3 linked regions of the Beijerinckia sp. 28-YEA-48 genome follow. The protein of the gene in region 3 interacts with the protein of the main gene of each other region in a pairwise test. Links are inferred from orthologs where the notes say so. Each region holds a gene or a part of one and is shown on either strand. Other genes may lie near its edges.

Region 1 (6,837 bases), 1.5 Mb from region 3 along the record:
TCGTCTTGGCCTGGCCGGCGATGCCCGTGAAGCCTTCATGCGCATGCGCAAGGCCGGCCTGTCGATCTCGCTGTCATGCGACGCCAGTTCGATCACCCCGCCGAACATGCTGGAGATCATGCGTTTCACTTGGAACATGGCGATCCCCTGGCGCGGCACGAAGTCGGAGAAAGACAGCTTCCTCGGTTTCAAGGAAGTCATCGAAATGGGCACAATCAACGGCGCCAAGGCGCTTGGCCTCGGCAAGGTCACGGGATCGCTGACGCCGGGCAAGCGCGCCGACATCATTCTGATCAACACCAATGACGTGAACACCGCGCCCTTAGCCAATATCGAGGCAACCGTCGTGATGTCGGCGACGCCAGCCAATGTCGACACGGTCATCGTCGACGGTAAGATCGTCAAGCGCGGCGGCAAGCTTGTCGCCTATGACGTGCCGCGCATCGTGCGGGCGGCCAAGGAATCGTCCCTGCGCATTCGTAAAAGCGCCGGCGGGCGGCTGACGCCACCGGCCTGCTGTGGCGGCTAGCAGTCCTTGTGAGCAGCAGGCGTTTTACAGCCGCCTGCTTTTTTGCTTTGCTCGACGGAGCCGGCGATCATGGGAGTTCCCGTATGGTCAGCACCGTCGCTTTGCGAAGATATTATGCCAGCCTTGTCACGGCAGGGCTCGACGGCCGTCTGACCGAAGCCTTTGCAAAGGTTCCGCGCGAACGCTTCGTCGGCCCTGGACCATGGTACGTTTCCACTGGCACGGGTTACGTCAAGACGCCTTCCGATGACTTATGCTTCCTTTATACCAATGCCGTGCTGGCCCTGCGCGCCGATCGCACCATAAACAACGGTGAACCACGCCTGCATGGTCGCTGCCTAGCGGCCCTGGAGGTCGTAGCTGGGGAACGTATTGCTCATATCGGCGCTGGAACTGGGTACTATACCGCCATCCTCGCCGAGCTCACAGGACCGACGGGATCGGTCGCGGCCTTTGAAATCGATCCTGAACTTGCAAACCGAGCGGCCATCAATCTGGCCGGCTTTCCTCATGTCACGATATATGCCCAATCGGGCACAGAACCCTTGAGCGCGAAATTCGACGTCATCTATGTCAACGCCGGCGCGACGCGGCCGTTGGATGCGTGGCTCGACGCGCTAGATGTCGGCGGGCGGCTTCTCTTTCCCCTCACGCCCGACAGACCGATCAACGGCATGATGCTCCTCGTAACGCGTCGCGCCGACAACACTTTCGACGCGCGCTTCGCGGTCGGGCCCGTCGTCTTCATCGACTGTGAAGGTGCCCGCACGGACTGGGAAGCCGAGCAACTCCATCATGCCTTCGTGCGGGGCAATGCACATCAAGTCCGTTCGCTTCAACGCGGAAGCATGCCTGGTGACACAAGCTGGTGCGCGGGCGACGGTTGGTGGCTATCCACCCGCGCCAACATTTAAAGCCTGTGCGGCAGGAATATTTCTAAATATGCTCGACCGCGACAATGCCGGGGATGGCCTTGATGGCCCCGGCGATCTGCGGCGAGACGTGAAAGCGGCCCGGCAATTTGACTTCCACCTCACTGCGGTCGCGTTCCAGCATCAGCACGAAGGAGACTTCGCCCTCGCCCTTCGTGCCGAGGCGCTGCGCCACGGAGGCGAGCGGTGAATCATCGCGCATGAAGATGCGTAGGCCCTTCTGCACCTTGCTGGCCGCCCGATCGAGCGCCTCGACCGTGGCGATGCGGGCGCGCACATCCTCGCCTTCGAGCGAGGCTTGCACGGCCACCATCACCACCGAGCCTTTTTCCAGCAGGTCGCGATATTGATTGAGCCCTTCCTGGAACAGGATCGCCTCATATTGCCCTGAGGGATCGGACAGGGTGACGATGCCCATTTTCGATCCGGACTTGGTGCGCCGCTCCTGGCGATCGAGAACGGTGGCGGCGAGGCGACCGGCCGAGGCGCCACGCTTCACCGAGCGGGCGAAGTCGACCCAGCGCTGCACTTGCAGGCGCCCCAGCACCTGCTGGTAATCGTCGAGCGGATGGCCCGACAGGAAGAAGCCGATGGCATCGAATTCGCGCCGCAGCCGCTCCGACGGCGACCAGGGCTGCGCCTTCGGCACGATGAATGACGCAGCGCTATCGCCAAACAGCGCCGACTGGCCGGCCAGCGCCTCGGCCTGGGTGCGGTTGGCCTGGGCTAGAACGGTGTCGATCGCCGCGATGGCGCGCGCCCGCTCCTTTTCGAACACGTCGAAGGCGCCGGCAGCGGCCAGGTTTTCCAGAACCTTGCGGTTGATGGCGCGCGGATCGATGCGATTGGCGAAATCGCCGAAGTCGCGGAACGGCTTGTCGCCGCGCGCGGTCACGATCGCCTGCGCCTGGCCCTCGCCGACACCCTTCACGGCCGAGAGCGCGTAGCGGATGTGCAATTCGCCATTTGCATCGCGGCGCACGGCGAAATCGGATTCCGATTCATTGATGGAAGGCGGCTCGACCTTGATGCCGAGGCGCTGCGCCTCGTTGCGGAATTCCGCCAGCTTGTCGGTGTTGGCCTTATCGAGCGTCATCGACGCCGCCAGGAACTCGACCGGGTGGTTGGCCTTGAACCAGCCTGTCTGATAGGCGATCAGCGCATAGGCGGCGGCATGGCTCTTGTTGAAGCCGTAGTCGGCGAACTTGGCCAAGAGATCGAAAATCTCGTTGGCCTTCACCTTCGAAATCTCGCGCTCGACCGCACCGCGGACGAAACGATCGCGCTGCGCGTCCATTTCGGCCTTGATCTTCTTACCCATGGCGCGACGCAGCATATCAGCTTCGCCGAGCGAATAGCCCGACAGGAGCTGGGCGATCTGCATCACCTGTTCCTGATAGATGATGACGCCGAACGTCTCCTTCAGGATCGGCTCGATCTTGGGATGGATATAGTCCGCTTCCTGCTCGCCCAACTTCACGGCGCAATAGGTCGGGATGTTCGCCATCGGACCTGGGCGATACAGCGCGACAAGCGCGATGATGTCTTCCAGCCGGTCGGCGTGCATTTCCGTCAACGCCTTGCGCATGCCGGCGCTTTCCACCTGGAACACGCCGACCGTCTCGCCCCGGCCCAGCATCTCGTAGGTTTTCTTGTCGTCGAGCGGCAGCTTGTCGATCTCGATCTCGACATCGCGCTGGCGCAAAAGCTCGACGGTGATCGCCAAGGTCGTCAGCGTCTTCAGGCCGAGAAAGTCGAATTTGACGAGCCCCGCCGGCTCGACCCATTTCATGTTGAACTGGGTGGCGGGCATGTCCGACTTCGGATCGCGATAGAGCGGCACCAGCTCGACCAGCGGCCGGTCGCCGATGACGATACCGGCGGCGTGGGTCGAGGCGTTGGAATAAAGCCCTTCGAGCTTGCGGGCGATGTCGAGCATGGTGGCGACACGCTCGTCCTCCTTCATCGCCTCCTGCAGGCGCGGCTCGGATTCGATCGCCTGTTTCAGGCTGACAGGCGCGGCCGGATTTTGCGGCACCAGTTTGGCCAGTTTATCGACTTGCCCCAGCGGCATTTCGAGCACACGGCCAACGTTGCGCATGACGCCGCGCGCCAGGAACGAGCCGAAGGTAATGATCTGCGCCACGCGATCGACGCCATAGCGCTGGCGCACATAGCGGATCACCTCGTCGCGGCGATACTGGCAGAAGTCGATGTCGAAGTCCGGCATCGAGACGCGTTCTGGATTGAGGAAGCGCTCGAACAGCAGGCCGAACCGCATCGGATCGAGATCGGTGATGGTCAGCGACCAGGCGACCAGGGAGCCTGCGCCCGAACCACGGCCGGGACCGACCGGAATACCCTGCGCCTTCGCCCATTTGATGAAGTCGGCCACGATGAGGAAGTAGCCGGGAAACTTCATCTTGATGATGACGCTGAGCTCGAACTCGAGCCGTTCCTGATAGTCGCTCTCGCCAAAGCCATCGGCCATGCCGTGCACGGCGAGCCGGCGCGCCAAGCCTTCACGCGCCTGGCGTTGCAATTCCTCGACCTCGTCGCGCTGTTCGCCGGTCTCGGTGGTGAAGCGCGGCAGAATGGGCCCGCGTGTCGTCGGCCGATAGTTACAGCGGAGCGCAATCTCGACCGAATGAGCCAGCGCTTCGGGCACATCCGCGAACACGCCGCGCATTTCGGCGCGCGTTTTGAAGCGATGATCGGCGGTGAGTTGGCGCCGGCCCGTCTGGCCTGTGGTCGTGCCGTCGGCGATGCACAGCAACGCGTCATGGGCCTCGTGATCAGACAGCGCGGCGAAATAAGGTTCGTTGGTCGCGATGAGCGGCAGCGAGCGCCGATAGGCGAAATCAAGCAGCACCGGCTCGATCCGCTTCTCCAGCGGTGTGCCGTGGCGCTGCAATTCAACATAAAACCGGCCGGCGAAAATCCGCTCCAGTTCGGCCAAGCGCTGGCCGGCGTGTTCAGCACGACCATCGCCGATGAGACTGTCGATGGCGCCGGTGGGGCCGCCACTCAACGCGATCAGGCCCTGGGCCTGGGCCGCGAGCTTTTCGATCTGCACATGCGGCAGATCGCCAGCGGAGGGATCGATCCAAGCCGCCGAGACGATGCGCATCAGATTGGCATAGCCCTCGGCATCCTGGGCGAGCACGACGACGGCGCCACGGCCTGCGCGGGGATCGTCAGCACGACTCCCGAGGTTGCGACCATCGCCGAAATCGACGGTGAGATGACAGCCGATGATCGGCTGGATGCCTTCCTTGTAGAGTTTCTCGGAAAACTCGAGCGCCCCGAACAGATTGTTCGTATCGGTGATCGCCAGCGCCGGCATGGAATCGGCCTTGGCGAAATCGATCAATTTCGGGATCGTCAGCGCGCCTTCGCGCAAGGAAAAAGAGGTGTGCACGTGCAGGTGCACAAAACCCACTTTATCGACGATCCGCTGCATGTTCTCAGGCTGCATATTCGACGGCAATCCAGATATTTCGCGACTCACATCCCCCTTCTGGGAGACCGCGCGCATGATCAAGGAAGCCCGCGGCCGCGTCGAGCAGGAAGGGGACGTCCCTCCCGCCATCAACAGCGGCGTTTGCACTCACACGAGCGGCGCCCCGGCGCGGGTCAGAAGCAGGATCAAGGCGACGAAGGCGCCGAGGGCTGCAAGCTCGAATGTGTCGTTCAGAAAGGTGCGCATGACAATGTCCTTTTCCCGTTTCGATCACTGTAAGTTCATTATTTGTTCTCATTCTTGTAAATGCAACCCGTGAAATACGCCGGGACTGTTTCAGGGAAATTTATGGTTAATCAATACTTAAGCCGGCTGCTGGCTGAAACCGGCTGCGAGGCGCGGCCAGACAGGCCTATTCCAGCTCGACGAGCAGCCCGTCACGCAAGGTGACGCGACGGTCCATGCGGCTCGCCAGTTCCATATTGTGGGTGGCGACCAGGGCCGCGAGACCCGACGCGCGAACGATCTCGGTGAGAGCACCGAACACCAGATCGGCGGTGCGCGGATCGAGATTGCCGGTGGGTTCGTCGGCAAGCAGGATACGCGGCGTATTGGCGACGGCGCGCGCGATGGCAACGCGCTGCTGCTCACCGCCCGACAATGTTCCTGGCCGATGCTCCAGACGCTTACCAAGACCGAGGAAGGTGAGAATCTCAGTGGCGCGGCTGCGCGCTTCGGCCCGATCAAGACCGCGGATCATCTGCGGCAGCATGACGTTCTCAAGCGCCGAGAACTCCGGCAGCAGATGATGGAACTGATAGACGAAGCCAATCTCGACCCGGCGCAACGCCGTGCGCTCGGCATCGCCCATATGGGCTGTCGGCAGACCACCGACATAGATCTCGCCGGCATCGGGATGTTCGAGCAGACCCGCCAGATGCAACAGCGTCGATTTGCCGGCGCCCGACGGCGCGATCAGCGCCACCGACTGGCCGGGCCAGAGACCCAGATCCGCGCCACGCAGAATATCCAGGGTTCCCTCCCCCTGGACGTAGCGGCGTTCAACCTTGTGTAATTGCAGGGCGGGCGCAACGGTCACGGCATCACTCGTAGCGCAGCGCTTCAACAGGGTCCGTCTTGGCAGCGCTCCAAGACGGCAGGATCGTCGCCAGCAAAGACAGGCTGAGCGACAAGGTGACGATGGTGATCACGTCCGACGGCACGACGACCGAGGGCAGACGGCTTAAGAAATAATAGGTCGGGTCGAACAGGTTGAGGTTGAACACAGCGTTCAGTCCTGTGCGGATCGACTCGAGATTATGCGCCACCAAAAGGCCAAGCAGGAAACCGGCCAATGTGCCGACAATGCCGATGGCCGAGCCGGTGATGAAGAATATCCTCAGAATGGCCCCGCGCGTGGCGCCCATGGTGCGCAGGATGGCGATCGCCCTGCCCTTGTCCTTCACCAGCATGGTGAGGCCCGAGATAATGTTGAGCGCCGCGACGATGACGATGAGCGTGAGGATGAAGAACATCACGGTGCGCTCGACCTTCAACGCCTCGAAGAAGGAGCGATTGCGCTGGCGCCAGTCGGTCATGATCATCGGCCGGCCGATGACCGCATCGAGCTTGGTGCGGATGTTGTCCATGTCGTCGGGATTATCGACGAAGACCTCGATCACCGTCGCCTCGTCCTCGCGGTTGAAGAACTCCTGCGACTCGGCAAACGGCATATAGACGAAAATGCCATCGAACTCGGACACCCCGATCTGGAAAATCGCAACGACGGGATAGGATTTGATGCGTGGGGCAACGCCAAAGGGTGTCTGCGCGCCACGGGCAGTGAGAATGGACACCTTATCGCCGACGCGCACGCTCAGATTCTCAGCCAGTTTCTGACCGATGGCGACGCC
Region 2 (5,753 bases), 730 kb from region 3 along the record:
CGGCGCCTGGTCCGGGGTTCCCCGCCCGCCGATCATGTAGGTCGCCAAAGTCCACGGCGCCCCGCAAAATCCGACCAGCGCCACGTCAGCTGGCAATTGGGCGCGCACGCCGGTGATCGCCCGATAGACAGGCGCCAGGTGATCCATATCGAGCGTTGTCGATAGGCGCTTCAATCCGTCGGGAGCCTCGATCGCTGCAAGACGAGGTCCTTCACCGACTTCAAACCTAACGTCCTGCCCTAGAGCATCAGGGATGACCAGAATGTCGCTGAAGATGATAGCGGCGTCGAACCCAAAGCGCCGGATGGGCTGAAGGGTTGCCTCGATCGCCAGTTCGCTGTTGTAGCAGAACTCGAGGAACGACTTCGTCTTCGCCCGGATCTCCAGATATTCGGGAAGATACCGTCCCGCTTGCCGCATCATCCAGATCGGTGGCTGTGCGAAAGCCTGTCCGTCGAGAACCGAAAGAAAAACTGGTTTCGATATTGGCTTGGTCCTTGTTTTGGATTCCCCGGAAAGCTGGGTCACGCGATCTCACTTAAAGAAATATTATAGATTTTAAGAGTCTGCTTATTAGATTCCTAGGCAGGGGATAAGACTCATAAATTCTTAACCATCTTTCATCCCCGTTCTCTTCCACAGCCGTGTAGAGAGGGATCGGGTTCAACCATGCCCTGTGGGCAGGAAAGTTTCCGTTAAGATTTCATTAAGATGCGTTAAATGCCCCTTGTGGATGAGAGACGCCTTAGCTTTGTGTTAACAATTAAGGCGGCGAGACCTGCCCCCTTTATCCCCAGCCCCGCGAATGACCTAGAACCCGGTGGCTTATCCCCGCAGACCTGCTGATAAGTCCGCGGCAACCAATTCCCGGCTAGTTTTCCACACTGACTCACAGCATTCAGCACAGCGTCTAAGAACGTCATCGAGAGGCCCGCGTGAACCGCAATTATTTCCATCTGCATCTCGTGTCGGACGCGACGGGCGAGACTCTCATTGCCGTCAGCCGCGCCGTCACCGCGCAGTTCCAGGGCATCTCGGCGATCGAACATGTCTATCCCTTGATCCGCAATCGCGCGCAGCTCGATCGCGCTATGTCCGAATTGTCGGTCTCGCCGGGTATCGTTCTTTATACGTTGGTCGATGCGGAACTATCGGCGGAAGTGGAACGGGTTTGTGCGGAGACTGGCAGCCCTGCGTTGAACGTGCTGCAGCCGGTGTTGAATCTGTTTCAATCTTATCTTGGTACCGCGTCGACATCGCGCCCCGGCGCCCAGCACATGCTGAATGCAGAATATTTCAAACGCATCGATGCGCTGAACTTCACCATGATGCATGACGATGGCCAGTTGCCGGAAAATCTTGAAGACGCCGATGTCATCCTGCTCGGCGTCAGCCGCACATCGAAAACGCCAACCAGCATCTATCTCGCCAATCGCGGCATCAAGACCGCCAATATTCCATTGGTTCCCCATGTGCCACCGCCCCATGCGCTGACGGAAGTTCGCAATCCTCTCATCGTCGGTCTTCTCGCCTCGCCGGAGCGTATCGTTCAAATTCGCCAGAACCGCTTGCTGACGCTCAATGCCGATCAGGAAACGCCCTATGTCGATCGCATGGCGGTGGCTGAGGAAATCACCAACAGCCGTCGGTTGTTTCAGCAGAACGGCTGGCCGACCATCGATGTCACCCGTCGCTCGATCGAGGAGACCGCTGCTGCGATCATCGATCTCTATCGCGAGCACCGCCTGAAATTCATTGCCGAGTCATAACAGCAAGATGGCTTCCTCCCTGTGGCAAGCGGAACAGCCATTGGTGCTGGCTTCAGGCAGTGCCTCACGCGGTAAAATCCTGCGCGAGGCCATGCTGCCATTCGAGGTGGCTTTGCCGCAGGTTGATGAGCGGGCCCTGGAGGCCGCGATCGACACCGGTACCAATCGTCCCTCGCGTATAGCCGCCGCGCTGGCGCGCGAAAAGGCCTGTGACGTATCGCGCCGCTTGCCGGGACGTCTGGTGCTGGGTGGCGATCAGCTTCTCGCCGTCGGTGATGACATTGTTCATAAAGCCGCCGATTTAGCCGGAGCGCGGGCGACCCTGCGGGGTCTTGCGGGCGGGACCCACCGTCTGCATTGCGCTGCTTGTTTCGTGCGTGACGAGAAAGTGGTGTTCGAAACCCTGTCGATCGCCGACATGACCATGCACACTCTCTCAGAGGCGTTCATCGACCGCTATCTCAAGGATGTCGGTGCGGAGGTTCTGGGCTCGGTCGGCTGCTATCACATCGAAGGCGCCGGCGTTCATCTGTTCGCTGCGATCGCCGGCGATCACTGGACGATTCGCGGCCTGCCGCTCATGCCTTTGCTCGCCTTCCTGCGGGAAAGTGGTTATCTGTGCCGATGAAGGGACGCCAGATGATCGTCATCGGACTGACTGGCTCGATCGGCATGGGAAAATCCACGACCGCGCAGATGTTTCGCGATCGCGGCGTTCCTGTGCATGATTCCGACAGCGCCGTGCATGAACTCTATCAGGGTACGGCCGCGCCGCTGATCGAGGCGGCGTTTCCCGGCACCGTCGTCGACGGCATTGTCGATCGGCAAAAGCTCGGTGCCGCCGTGCTCAACCGGCCTGAAGCGATGAAGCAACTCGAAGCCCTTATCCATCCGCTGGTCGGCGCCCATCGCGATGCTTTCCTCGCCCGCTGCCGCGCCCAGCGCACACCCGTCGTCGTCCTGGATATTCCGCTTCTGATCGAAATCGGTGGTGAGCGCAGCGTCGATATGGTCGTCGTCGTCAGCGCCAGTGCGGAGGTCCAGAAGGCGCGCGTCCTGGCGCGGCCAGGCATGAGCGACGAAAAATTCAGTGCAATTCTCGCCCGGCAGACTCCTGACGCAATCAAGCGCGCCAAAGCTCATTATATTGTCGATACCGGCCATGGATTCGCCCATGCGGCGCGGCAGGTCGATGATCTGCTGTCTGCGATCGCAGGACGCTGAATTATTGCCGTTGAACTATATATTGAGTGTTTGAAGAGGATAACGAGTGTCGCTGCGCGAAATCGTTCTCGATACGGAAACCACGGGCCTTGATCCCAACAGCGGCGACCGACTGGTCGAAATCGGCTGCGTCGAACTGATCAATCTCATTCCAAGCGGACAGACGTTTCACGTCTATCTCGATCCCGAACGCGACATGCCGGAGGAAGCCTTTCGCATTCACGGCCTGTCGGCCGAATTTCTGAAGGGCAAACCGAAATTCGCTGATGTCGCCGACCAGTTTATTGAGTTCATCGCCGGCGATCAGCTGATCATTCACAACGCCGAATTCGATATCAAATTTCTCAATGCTGAGCTGGGGCGCACGCAGCGCACGCTGCTCAAGATGGACCGGGTGACGAACACCCTCGCCTTAGCGCGGCGCAAACATCCAGGCGCCTCGAATTCTCTCGACGCGCTCTGCTCCCGTTATCGCATCGACAATTCACGCCGCACCAAACATGGCGCCTTGCTCGATTCGGAAATTCTCGCCGAGGTCTATGCGGAGCTCTTGGGTGGCCGTCAGTCGCATTTCGTGCTGGCCGAATCCCAGTCCACCGCCGTCGATCAAGTGGTGGGCGATTTCTTGAAAAAGCGCGAAACCGCGTTGGCGCCAACCGTCAGCGTCGAAGAGCTTGCCGCACACAGCAAGCTGCTCGAGAAGCTCGGCGAAAAGGCGATCTGGCAACGCTATTTCTAAACAATAAAAAAGCTGGCTCTGACCGTGTCAGAACCAGCTTCGATGATTTGGAATGACGGACCGTGGTTACGCGGTCGCGCCAGCTGCCTGCAGCTGTTCCATGCGCTGCCGATAGAGGGCAACGAAATCGATCGGATCGAGCAGCAGCGGCGGGAAGCCACCATTGCGCACCGCGTCGGCGACGATCTGCCGGGCGAAGGGGAACAGCAGCCGCGGGCATTCGATCCACACGACCGGATGGATTTCGTTCTCGGGAATGTGCTGCAGCTTGAACACGCCACCATAGGTGAGTTCAAACTTGAACAGGACATTGGCGCCTTCGCCGGCCGAGCCTTCGAGCATCAGATTGACGTCGAAATCGGTCTCGTTGATCTGGTTGGCGTTGACATTGACCTGGATGGAAATGTTCGGCGGCTCGCCCTGCGGGGCCAGCGAACGCGGCGCGTTCGGGTTTTCGAACGACAAATCCTTCGTGTATTGGACCAGCACGTTGAGCTGCGGCAAAGCGCCGCCGTTTGCTCCGTTCGCCGCGCCGTTCGACCCATTCTCCGCCATTGCTAAACCCTTGTCCGGTCGTGTCGTCGGACAGCCAATGGGCTGCCTTCAATTATCGCGACGCCGCCTAGCATGATTGCCGGGCCGGGACAAATGCGATCCCGCAAAAGCCATCAGGGCTGGCTGTTGCGGTTCGACGACCATTCCTCCGGCCGCAGGTCGGTGATCCCGTCATTGGCTTCGCGGATCGGCGAAGAGACCGGGCTGAAACGCGCCGGCAGCAGTTTCAGGCCCCAGCTGGCGCCGATCAGCAGCAGGCCGATGAAATCGGTGAGGAAACCCGGCAGAATCAGCAAGATTGCGCCGGCGATCAGCAAGCCGCCCGAAAACAGGCCGTTGAAAGAGAGCTGGACGATCCGCCCGCCCGCGCCGGCGAACACCTCGCCCATATTCCTGCCAAGCTTAGCCAGGACCAAAAATCCGAGCATCAGCGAGCCAAAACCGATGCCAAGAGCGGCGCCAAAGCCCCATGCGTCGATTACGACCACATAAGTCGCAATTTCTGCAAGAAACAGCAAAATAAAGGACAGAGTTCCTAGCGAAAATCCGCGCATGCTGCTTTGTTCGCATCCTTCATCTGGTTAGAAAGCCATTTGACGCCAATATAGGGTGGGCGCGGCGAAATTTTATGGTTGCGCAACACAAGACCCGGCAAGATAACGAGCCAGGGCCTGTGGTCAAAGGCGTAAGAGACTAGGAAACAGGTCGGTATGCAGGACTCGTTTGATGTAACAACCATTGTTTTCGCGCTTCTGGCCATTTTCGTGGTCTGGAAGCTGCGATCCGTGCTTGGGACGCGACCGGGTCCGGAAAAGCCCCGGCCCGAGCGGTCGCCAGCGCCCAATGGCGCGGCCCCCGGCCGTAATGGCAATGATGGCGTCGTCGTGCGCCTGCCGGGAGCGGCTAATGATGCCGGCGCGCCGACAACGGCCGCGGTGGCCGAATCCCGCGATCGCTGGACCGATGTGGCCGAGCCTGGCTCCAAGGTTTGGCTTGGCCTTGACCAGATCGTCGCTGTCGACCCGAGTTTCGACGGCAAGGGTTTCATCACCGGCGCCAAGTCCGCCTATGAAATGATCATCACGGCCTTTGCCTCGGGCGACCGCCAGGCCCTGCGTGGACTGCTCGCCAAAGAGGTGTTCGACAGCTTCGCCCAGGCAATCACCGATCGCGAAGCGCGTGGCGAAAAGGTCGAGACCACCTTTGTGTCCATCGACAAGGCGCAGATGACCGATGCGATCCTGCGCGGCAAGGTGGCGCAGATCACCATGCGCTTCGTCAGCAAGCTCATCACTGCGACTCGCGACCGGAACGGCACTGTCATCGATGGCGATGCGGAACATGTGTCCGATCTTGTCGACGTCTGGACCTTCGAGCGCGATACCAGCGCGCGCGATCCAAACTGGCGCCTGGTGATTGTCGCCGACGGCGATCGTTGAGGCGTCGGCCGAGAGCCGGCCGGATAA
Region 3 (5,644 bases):
CGAACAGGAACCAGGGCCGTGGCAGATCGAACTGCGCCACAGGGCCTTCGGCGAAGAGCTTGGTGTCTATGCCGCGCCGCCAATGCACCATGCGGGCGTAGCCATGGCCGCGCAGTTCGCTGGCAAGCGCCTGCGTCGCGGCCATCGTCGCTGCCGCGCCATTGTGGAACCAGCGCAGAGCCGCATAGCTCCAGCGCTCGGGAATCGGCCAACGCGCCGCGATATATTCGGGATAGCGCGTGTGGAAGCAGGTGGTGAAGGGAATGCGCCGGCGGTGGCAATAGAGCCGCGCCAAAAGGCCGATCGGCCCTTCTGTGGCGATATGGACAATATGCGGTGCGACGGCGGCGATGCGGTGCGGCACGCTGCGCGGCGGCGGCAGGGCCAGGCGGATGGCGGGGTAGGACGGCATCGGGACCGACCGATAGCCCTGCGGCGTCAGTAGATGCAGATCGACGCCCAGCTCCGGTAGCGTCCGTGATAGCCATTCATAAGTGCGCGAAACGCCATTGATCTGTGGCGACCAGGCGTCGGTCACCAAGAGCAGGCGCAGCGGATCGGTGCGATCGGCTGCCTGAATTTGCGGCCGAGGCCGACGTTTGCGCGCCGCCGGATGCCCGGCATCGACGAAAGAGAGCGCCATCCGCAGTTCTCCACCCGGACTTTCCGAGGATCACTACGGCCCCAAGAACATATTCGCACTGCGGTTATGTGACAGTGGGCGACTGGCGTTGCGCGGCTTTGCTTAGACGGCCGGCGTTTTGCCTTCGTGCCAGGCGCGCAGCAGGTGATGGGCGATGGCGATCGGGTGGGGCGCTTCAAAGCCGTCGGGGTGGCTGCGCCGGAGCATCAAATCGACATCCTGTCGGGTGAACCAGCGGCAATCCTCCAGCTCGGTCTGGTCGACGACGATGTCGCGATTGAGCGCCTGCGCCACGCAGCCGATCATCAGCGAGGAGGGGAAGGGCCAGGGCTGCGAGGCGATATAGGCGACGCGGCCGATTCGGATGCCCGATTCCTCCAGGATTTCCCGGCGCACCGCATCCTCGATCGTCTCGCCGGGCTCGAGAAAGCCGGCGAGCGCCGAATACATGCCCTTGCCGAAGCGGCCGGAACGGCCGAGCAGGCAGTCGTCACCGCTCACCGCCAGCATGATCACCACCGGATCGGTGCGCGGAAAATGCTGCGCGCCGCAGGTGGGGCATTCACGCCGCCAGCCGGCGCCGACCACATGGGAGGGCGCGCCGCAATTGCTGCAGAAGCGATGGTGGGCATGCCAATACATGACGCTCTTGGCCTGGCCGAGATAGCCGACTTGGGCTGTGGGCAGCAGGCCCTCGGTGGCGACGGAGCGCAGGTCGCGCACCACCAGGTCGGGCCGGCCGGGAATGATCTGCCGGCGGGTGTCGATGAGCCCGCTGGCGCTCACCGTTTCCTCGATCGTGATGGCGCTGTCGTCGATCATTAGGGCGAAAAGGGCGCGCTCGCCTTCCTTACCAAGCAGCACGGTTTCTCGCGCCGGGCCGATCGCCAGGGCCTCGGCCCGGGTGTGCAGCGGGTCAAGCGTGCCGTCCTGGCTTTTCAGCACCGGCCGGTCACGGCCGATGACGACAAAACGGCTGGTGGGATCGTCGAAAAAGCTGTCGAAAAGGCCCGGTTCATCGCGGCGTTCGGACAGGCGGTCGATGGGGTTGAAGGCATAGCCGGTGGCGGCGGACAATTCCCCGGCGGAGATATGATTTTGCATACGAAAAAGCGCTCGCGATTCTATCGTGGCAGTTTCACCCGCCACCCCGGTGGCGGCAATCGAAACTTGCCTCAAAGCTTGACCAGAAACTGGCCAGATGTGACCCAAGCGCGCGGTGCCGAGACGGAACCTGGGATTCCTTGTTCTGGCGGCTTGCGAAACCGGGCTCGCCCTGCCAAATAAGGGCCGGGAGGTTGGCGGTGGACGTTCCACTCGCCAACCGGGTCAGGTCCGGAAGGAAGCAGCCCTAACGAGATCGGGCGGGTCTCTGTCCAGCCTCCTACTCAAGCAAAATGCGTTTCGAAGAAGCGCATTTTTGCTTTTAGTTATTGTTTTGACGCGTCTTTGTGGCGTTTGATGATGTCAAACCGCAAAGCGCTATGACATTACATTCCGGATAATCCGGCCGTTTCGGCGGAGCAGGGCTCCGAAACAGGCCTGTTCCGCCCGCCTGGCGGCGGGATCGGGTAGCGAGGCTCATGAGCGACGGGCGCGACGAACAGACATCGGGAGCGTCCACGGCGGACGAACCGGGCCTCGGGCTTGATCTTGGCCCAGGGCTTGGCCTTGATCTTGGTGCAGCGCCGGCCGCAGGCCCCACGGGGGCCTATCGGGTGCTGGCTCGCAAATACCGGCCGTCGAGCTTCGACGATCTGATCGGCCAGGAGGCGATGGTTCGCACCCTGACCAATGCCTTCAAACTCAACCGCATTCATCAGGCCTATCTGCTGACCGGCGTGCGCGGTGTCGGCAAGACGACGACGGCGCGTATCCTGGCGCGGGCCTTCAACTACGAACTGCCCGCCAAGGACGGTCATCCGGCCATCGACCGCCCGTCAATCGACATGCCGGAGCTCGGCGCCCACTGCCAGGCGATCATCGAATCGCGCCATGTCGACGTCATCGAGATGGACGCCGCCTCGCACACTGGCGTCGACGACGTGCGCGAAATCATCGAGGGCGCCCGCTATCGCCCGGTGATGGCGCGCTACAAAGTCTATATCATCGACGAAGTGCACATGCTGTCGAAGTCGGCTTTCAACGCGCTGTTGAAGACGCTCGAAGAGCCGCCGGAGCATGTGAAGTTTCTGTTCGCGACGACGGAAAGCGAGAAAGTGCCGGTGACAGTGCGCTCGCGTTGTCAGCGCTTCGATCTGCGCCGCGTCGAATCGGATGTACTGATCGGCCATCTCGGCAAGCTCTGCACGAGCGAGAAGGTCGATATCGACGAACGGGCGCTGTCTCTCATCGCCCGCGCCGCCGAAGGCTCGGTGCGCGATTCCCTGTCGCTGCTCGACCAGGCCATTGCGCACGCCGCCGCCGGCGAGCCGATCAGCGCCCAGAGCATCCGCACCATGCTCGGCACCGGCGATCGCGGCCGCATCATCGACCTGTTCCAGGCGGTGATGAAAGGCGACATCGCCGTCGCTCTCGACGGCCTGAAGGAACTCTACGACCAGGGCGCCGATCCGGCGCTGGTGCTGACCGACCTGGCCGAATTCATCCATTTCGTCACCCGGCTGAAGCTGGCGCCGGAGTCGCGGCTCGACGCCTCGATCGGCCAGGACGAGCGCACCCGTGGCCGCGAGTTCGCCGACACGCTCAGCATCGGCGTGCTCACCCGCGCCTGGCAGATCATTTCCAAGGGGATCATGGATCTCAAGTCGTCGCCGCGCCCCCTGGCCGCCGCCGACATGGTTCTGGTTCGCCTAGCTTACGCGACCGATCTGCCGAGCCCCGAGGATGTGCTGCGCCGGCTGGCCGACAGCCCCAATGAAGGTCCGGCCCCATCTCGCGCCATGGTCAGTAACGGTGGTGGTGGCGGCGGTGGCGCCGTGGCCGTCGCTGGCGGCGCACGACCGATGTTGGCCACATCGTCGCCGGCGCCGCGCGTTCAGGTTCAGGCGAGCACCGCACCGCGCGTGCAGCTCGCCCGTTTCGAGGACGTGGTGGCGCTGGCCCAGATCAACCGCGACATCCAGCTCAAAATGGCGCTCGAGCGCGACGTGCGCCTGGTGCGTTTCGAGCAAGGCTCGATCGAATTCGCTTTGGCGCCGGGCGCTTCGGCGCAGCTTGCCGCCACCCTGTCGCGCAAACTGCAGGATTGGACCGGCCAGCGCTGGATGGCGGTGGTGGTTTCGGCCGAAGGCGCGCCAACTATTCTTGAGCAGCGCGACGCGCGCAAACAGGATCTTCTGGTTGGCGTGCGCGCCGATCCCCTGGTGCGCAGCGTGCTCGAACGTTTTCCCGGCGCCGAAATCGTCGGGGTGAAATCGGCCGAGGACGCCTTGCCGCCGCCCGAGCCGATGCTGCTTGCCGGGCCGAGCGACGATGAAATCGGCTATACTGACGACAGCTACACCGAAGATGATCTTTAAAGGATAAGCCATGAAAGACATCATGGGACTGATGAAACAGGCGCAAGAGATGCAGAGCCGCATGCAAGACATGCAGGCCGAGCTCGAGCGCATCGAGGTTGAAGGACAGTCGGGCGGCGGGTTGGTGAAAGTCACCCTCACCGCCAAGGGCGCCATGAAGGGCATTTCCGTCGATGCGTCCCTGCTCAAGGCCGACGAGAAGGAAATCGTCGAGGATCTGATCCTCGCCGCCCATGAGGATGCGCGCAAGAAAGCCGAGCGCACCATGGAAGAGAAGATGAAATCGGTGACGGCCGGACTGCCGCTGCCGCCCGGCATGAAACTGCCGTTCTAGTCATGGCCGAGCGGGTCGCCGGGCCGGAGATCGAACGTCTGATTCAGCTTCTGGCGCGTCTGCCGGGCCTGGGTCCGCGCTCGGCCCGTCGCGCCGCGCTGCATCTGATCCGCAAGCGCGAGGAATTGCTTGGGCCGCTGGCGGACGCCATGCAGGTCGCCCATCAGCGCGTGCGCACCTGTTCGTCCTGCGGCAATGTCGACACGATCGATCCGTGCACCATCTGCGCCGATCCGCGTCGCGACCCCACAACCATCGTCGTCGTCGAGACCGTCTCCGATCTGTGGGCGTTGGAGCGCTCGGGCGCGGTGCGTTCACGCTATCATGTGCTCGGCGGCACCCTGTCGCCGCTCGATGGCATCGGGCCTGAAGATCTCAACATCGGCATGCTGGTCGAACGCGTCGCCGGTGGCGGCGTCACCGAGGTGATCCTGGCGGTCAATGCCACGGTCGATGGCCAGACGACCGCTCATTACATCACTGACGTCCTCTCCCACACCAACGTCAAGCTGACCCGCCTCGCCCATGGCGTGCCCGTCGGCGGCGAGCTCGACTATCTCGACGAAGGCACGCTCTCGGCCGCCATCCGCCAGCGCACGAGTTTCTGAGTGCGCGATTCAAGGTCCCGCTGCCAGGATAGCAAGCGGGGCCTCATAAGGCCGGCGTTTAGGTCAGAGTATTCTTGTAGATCCGACCATCTTTCATGATAAGCTTCAGGTTCTTTTCGGGATCGGCGAGGAGCTTGATATCGGCGATCGGATCGCCATCGACGAGCAGGATGTCCGCATAAGCACCGGCTTCGATGACACCGATCTTGCCGGGGTAGGGGTTACGCGGTCCCGACATGGCCAGAAGATTGGCGTTACCGCTCGTCGCCATCTGCAAGACTTCGTCGTTGGAGTACCAGCGCGACATCGTCGTCAGGATTGCGCCCTGATTCTTCGTCATCGACGGCTCGAAGAGAATATCGGTACCCCAGGCGGTCTTGAGCTTATATTTCTTAGCGAGGCCATAAGCGGTGTCGGTGCCCGCGAACATGGTCATCTGCTTGGCGCGATTGGCCGAGCCTTCCGGATAGGGATTGGCGTATTCATTTTCGATGAACGCCTGGGAAGAGAACCAGATGCCCTTGTCGGCCATGATCTTCGCCGTCTCTTCGTCCATGAGCTGGCCATGATCGATGCA

What was found.
Region 1: the proteins of BLW50_RS17810 (region 3) and dnaE interact in binary tests that used the Escherichia coli proteins (3 or more experiments, as listed by UniProt). The link is inferred for Beijerinckia sp. 28-YEA-48 from one-to-one orthologs.
Region 2: the proteins of BLW50_RS17810 (region 3) and dnaQ interact in binary tests that used the Escherichia coli proteins (3 or more experiments, as listed by UniProt). The link is inferred for Beijerinckia sp. 28-YEA-48 from one-to-one orthologs.

What each region holds. Positions count from the first base shown.
Region 1 is NZ_FNSI01000001.1:2,280,386-2,287,222, forward strand. What follows is about bases 1,266-5,339. They hold dnaE (DNA polymerase III subunit alpha), read right to left. Parts: upstream 4,940-5,339; coding sequence 1,466-4,939; downstream 1,266-1,465. Other genes in these bases: BLW50_RS10785 (protein-L-isoaspartate O-methyltransferase family protein), read left to right, coding at 1,266-1,443; BLW50_RS10795 (ABC transporter ATP-binding protein), read right to left, coding at 5,337-5,339. Also shown: BLW50_RS10780 (amidohydrolase family protein), read left to right, coding at 1-529; more of BLW50_RS10785, read left to right, coding at 613-1,265; more of BLW50_RS10795, read right to left, coding at 5,340-6,023; BLW50_RS10800 (lipoprotein-releasing ABC transporter permease subunit), read right to left, coding at 6,028-6,837. UniProt on the Escherichia coli protein: DNA polymerase III is a complex, multichain enzyme responsible for most of the replicative synthesis in bacteria. This DNA polymerase also exhibits 3' to 5' exonuclease activity. The alpha chain is the DNA polymerase catalytic subunit.
Region 2 is NZ_FNSI01000001.1:4,512,514-4,518,266, reverse strand. What follows is about bases 1,899-4,888. They hold dnaQ (DNA polymerase III subunit epsilon), read left to right. Parts: upstream 1,899-3,045; coding sequence 3,046-3,732; downstream 3,733-4,888. Other genes in these bases: BLW50_RS21195 (FxsA family protein), read right to left, coding at 4,401-4,841; secB (protein-export chaperone SecB), read right to left, coding at 3,799-4,287; coaE (dephospho-CoA kinase), read left to right, coding at 2,409-2,993; BLW50_RS21215 (Maf family protein), read left to right, coding at 1,899-2,397. Outside these bases: hemE (uroporphyrinogen decarboxylase), read right to left, coding at 1-486; BLW50_RS21220 (pyruvate, water dikinase regulatory protein), read left to right, coding at 936-1,769; more of BLW50_RS21215, read left to right, coding at 1,777-1,898; BLW50_RS21190 (Tim44/TimA family putative adaptor protein), read left to right, coding at 4,998-5,726. UniProt on the Escherichia coli protein: DNA polymerase III is a complex, multichain enzyme responsible for most of the replicative synthesis in bacteria. The epsilon subunit contain the editing function and is a proofreading 3'-5' exonuclease.
Region 3 is NZ_FNSI01000001.1:3,787,151-3,792,794, reverse strand. Bases 1,795-4,675 are described here. They hold BLW50_RS17810 (DNA polymerase III subunit gamma/tau), read left to right. Parts: upstream 1,795-2,226; coding sequence 2,227-4,125; downstream 4,126-4,675. Other genes in these bases: recR (recombination mediator RecR), read left to right, coding at 4,462-4,675; BLW50_RS17805 (YbaB/EbfC family nucleoid-associated protein), read left to right, coding at 4,136-4,459. Also shown: BLW50_RS17825 (glycosyltransferase family 4 protein), read right to left, coding at 1-643; nudC (NAD(+) diphosphatase), read right to left, coding at 746-1,747; more of recR, read left to right, coding at 4,676-5,067; BLW50_RS17795 (metal-dependent hydrolase family protein), read right to left, coding at 5,126-5,644. UniProt on the Escherichia coli protein: Part of the beta sliding clamp loading complex, which hydrolyzes ATP to load the beta clamp onto primed DNA to form the DNA replication pre-initiation complex.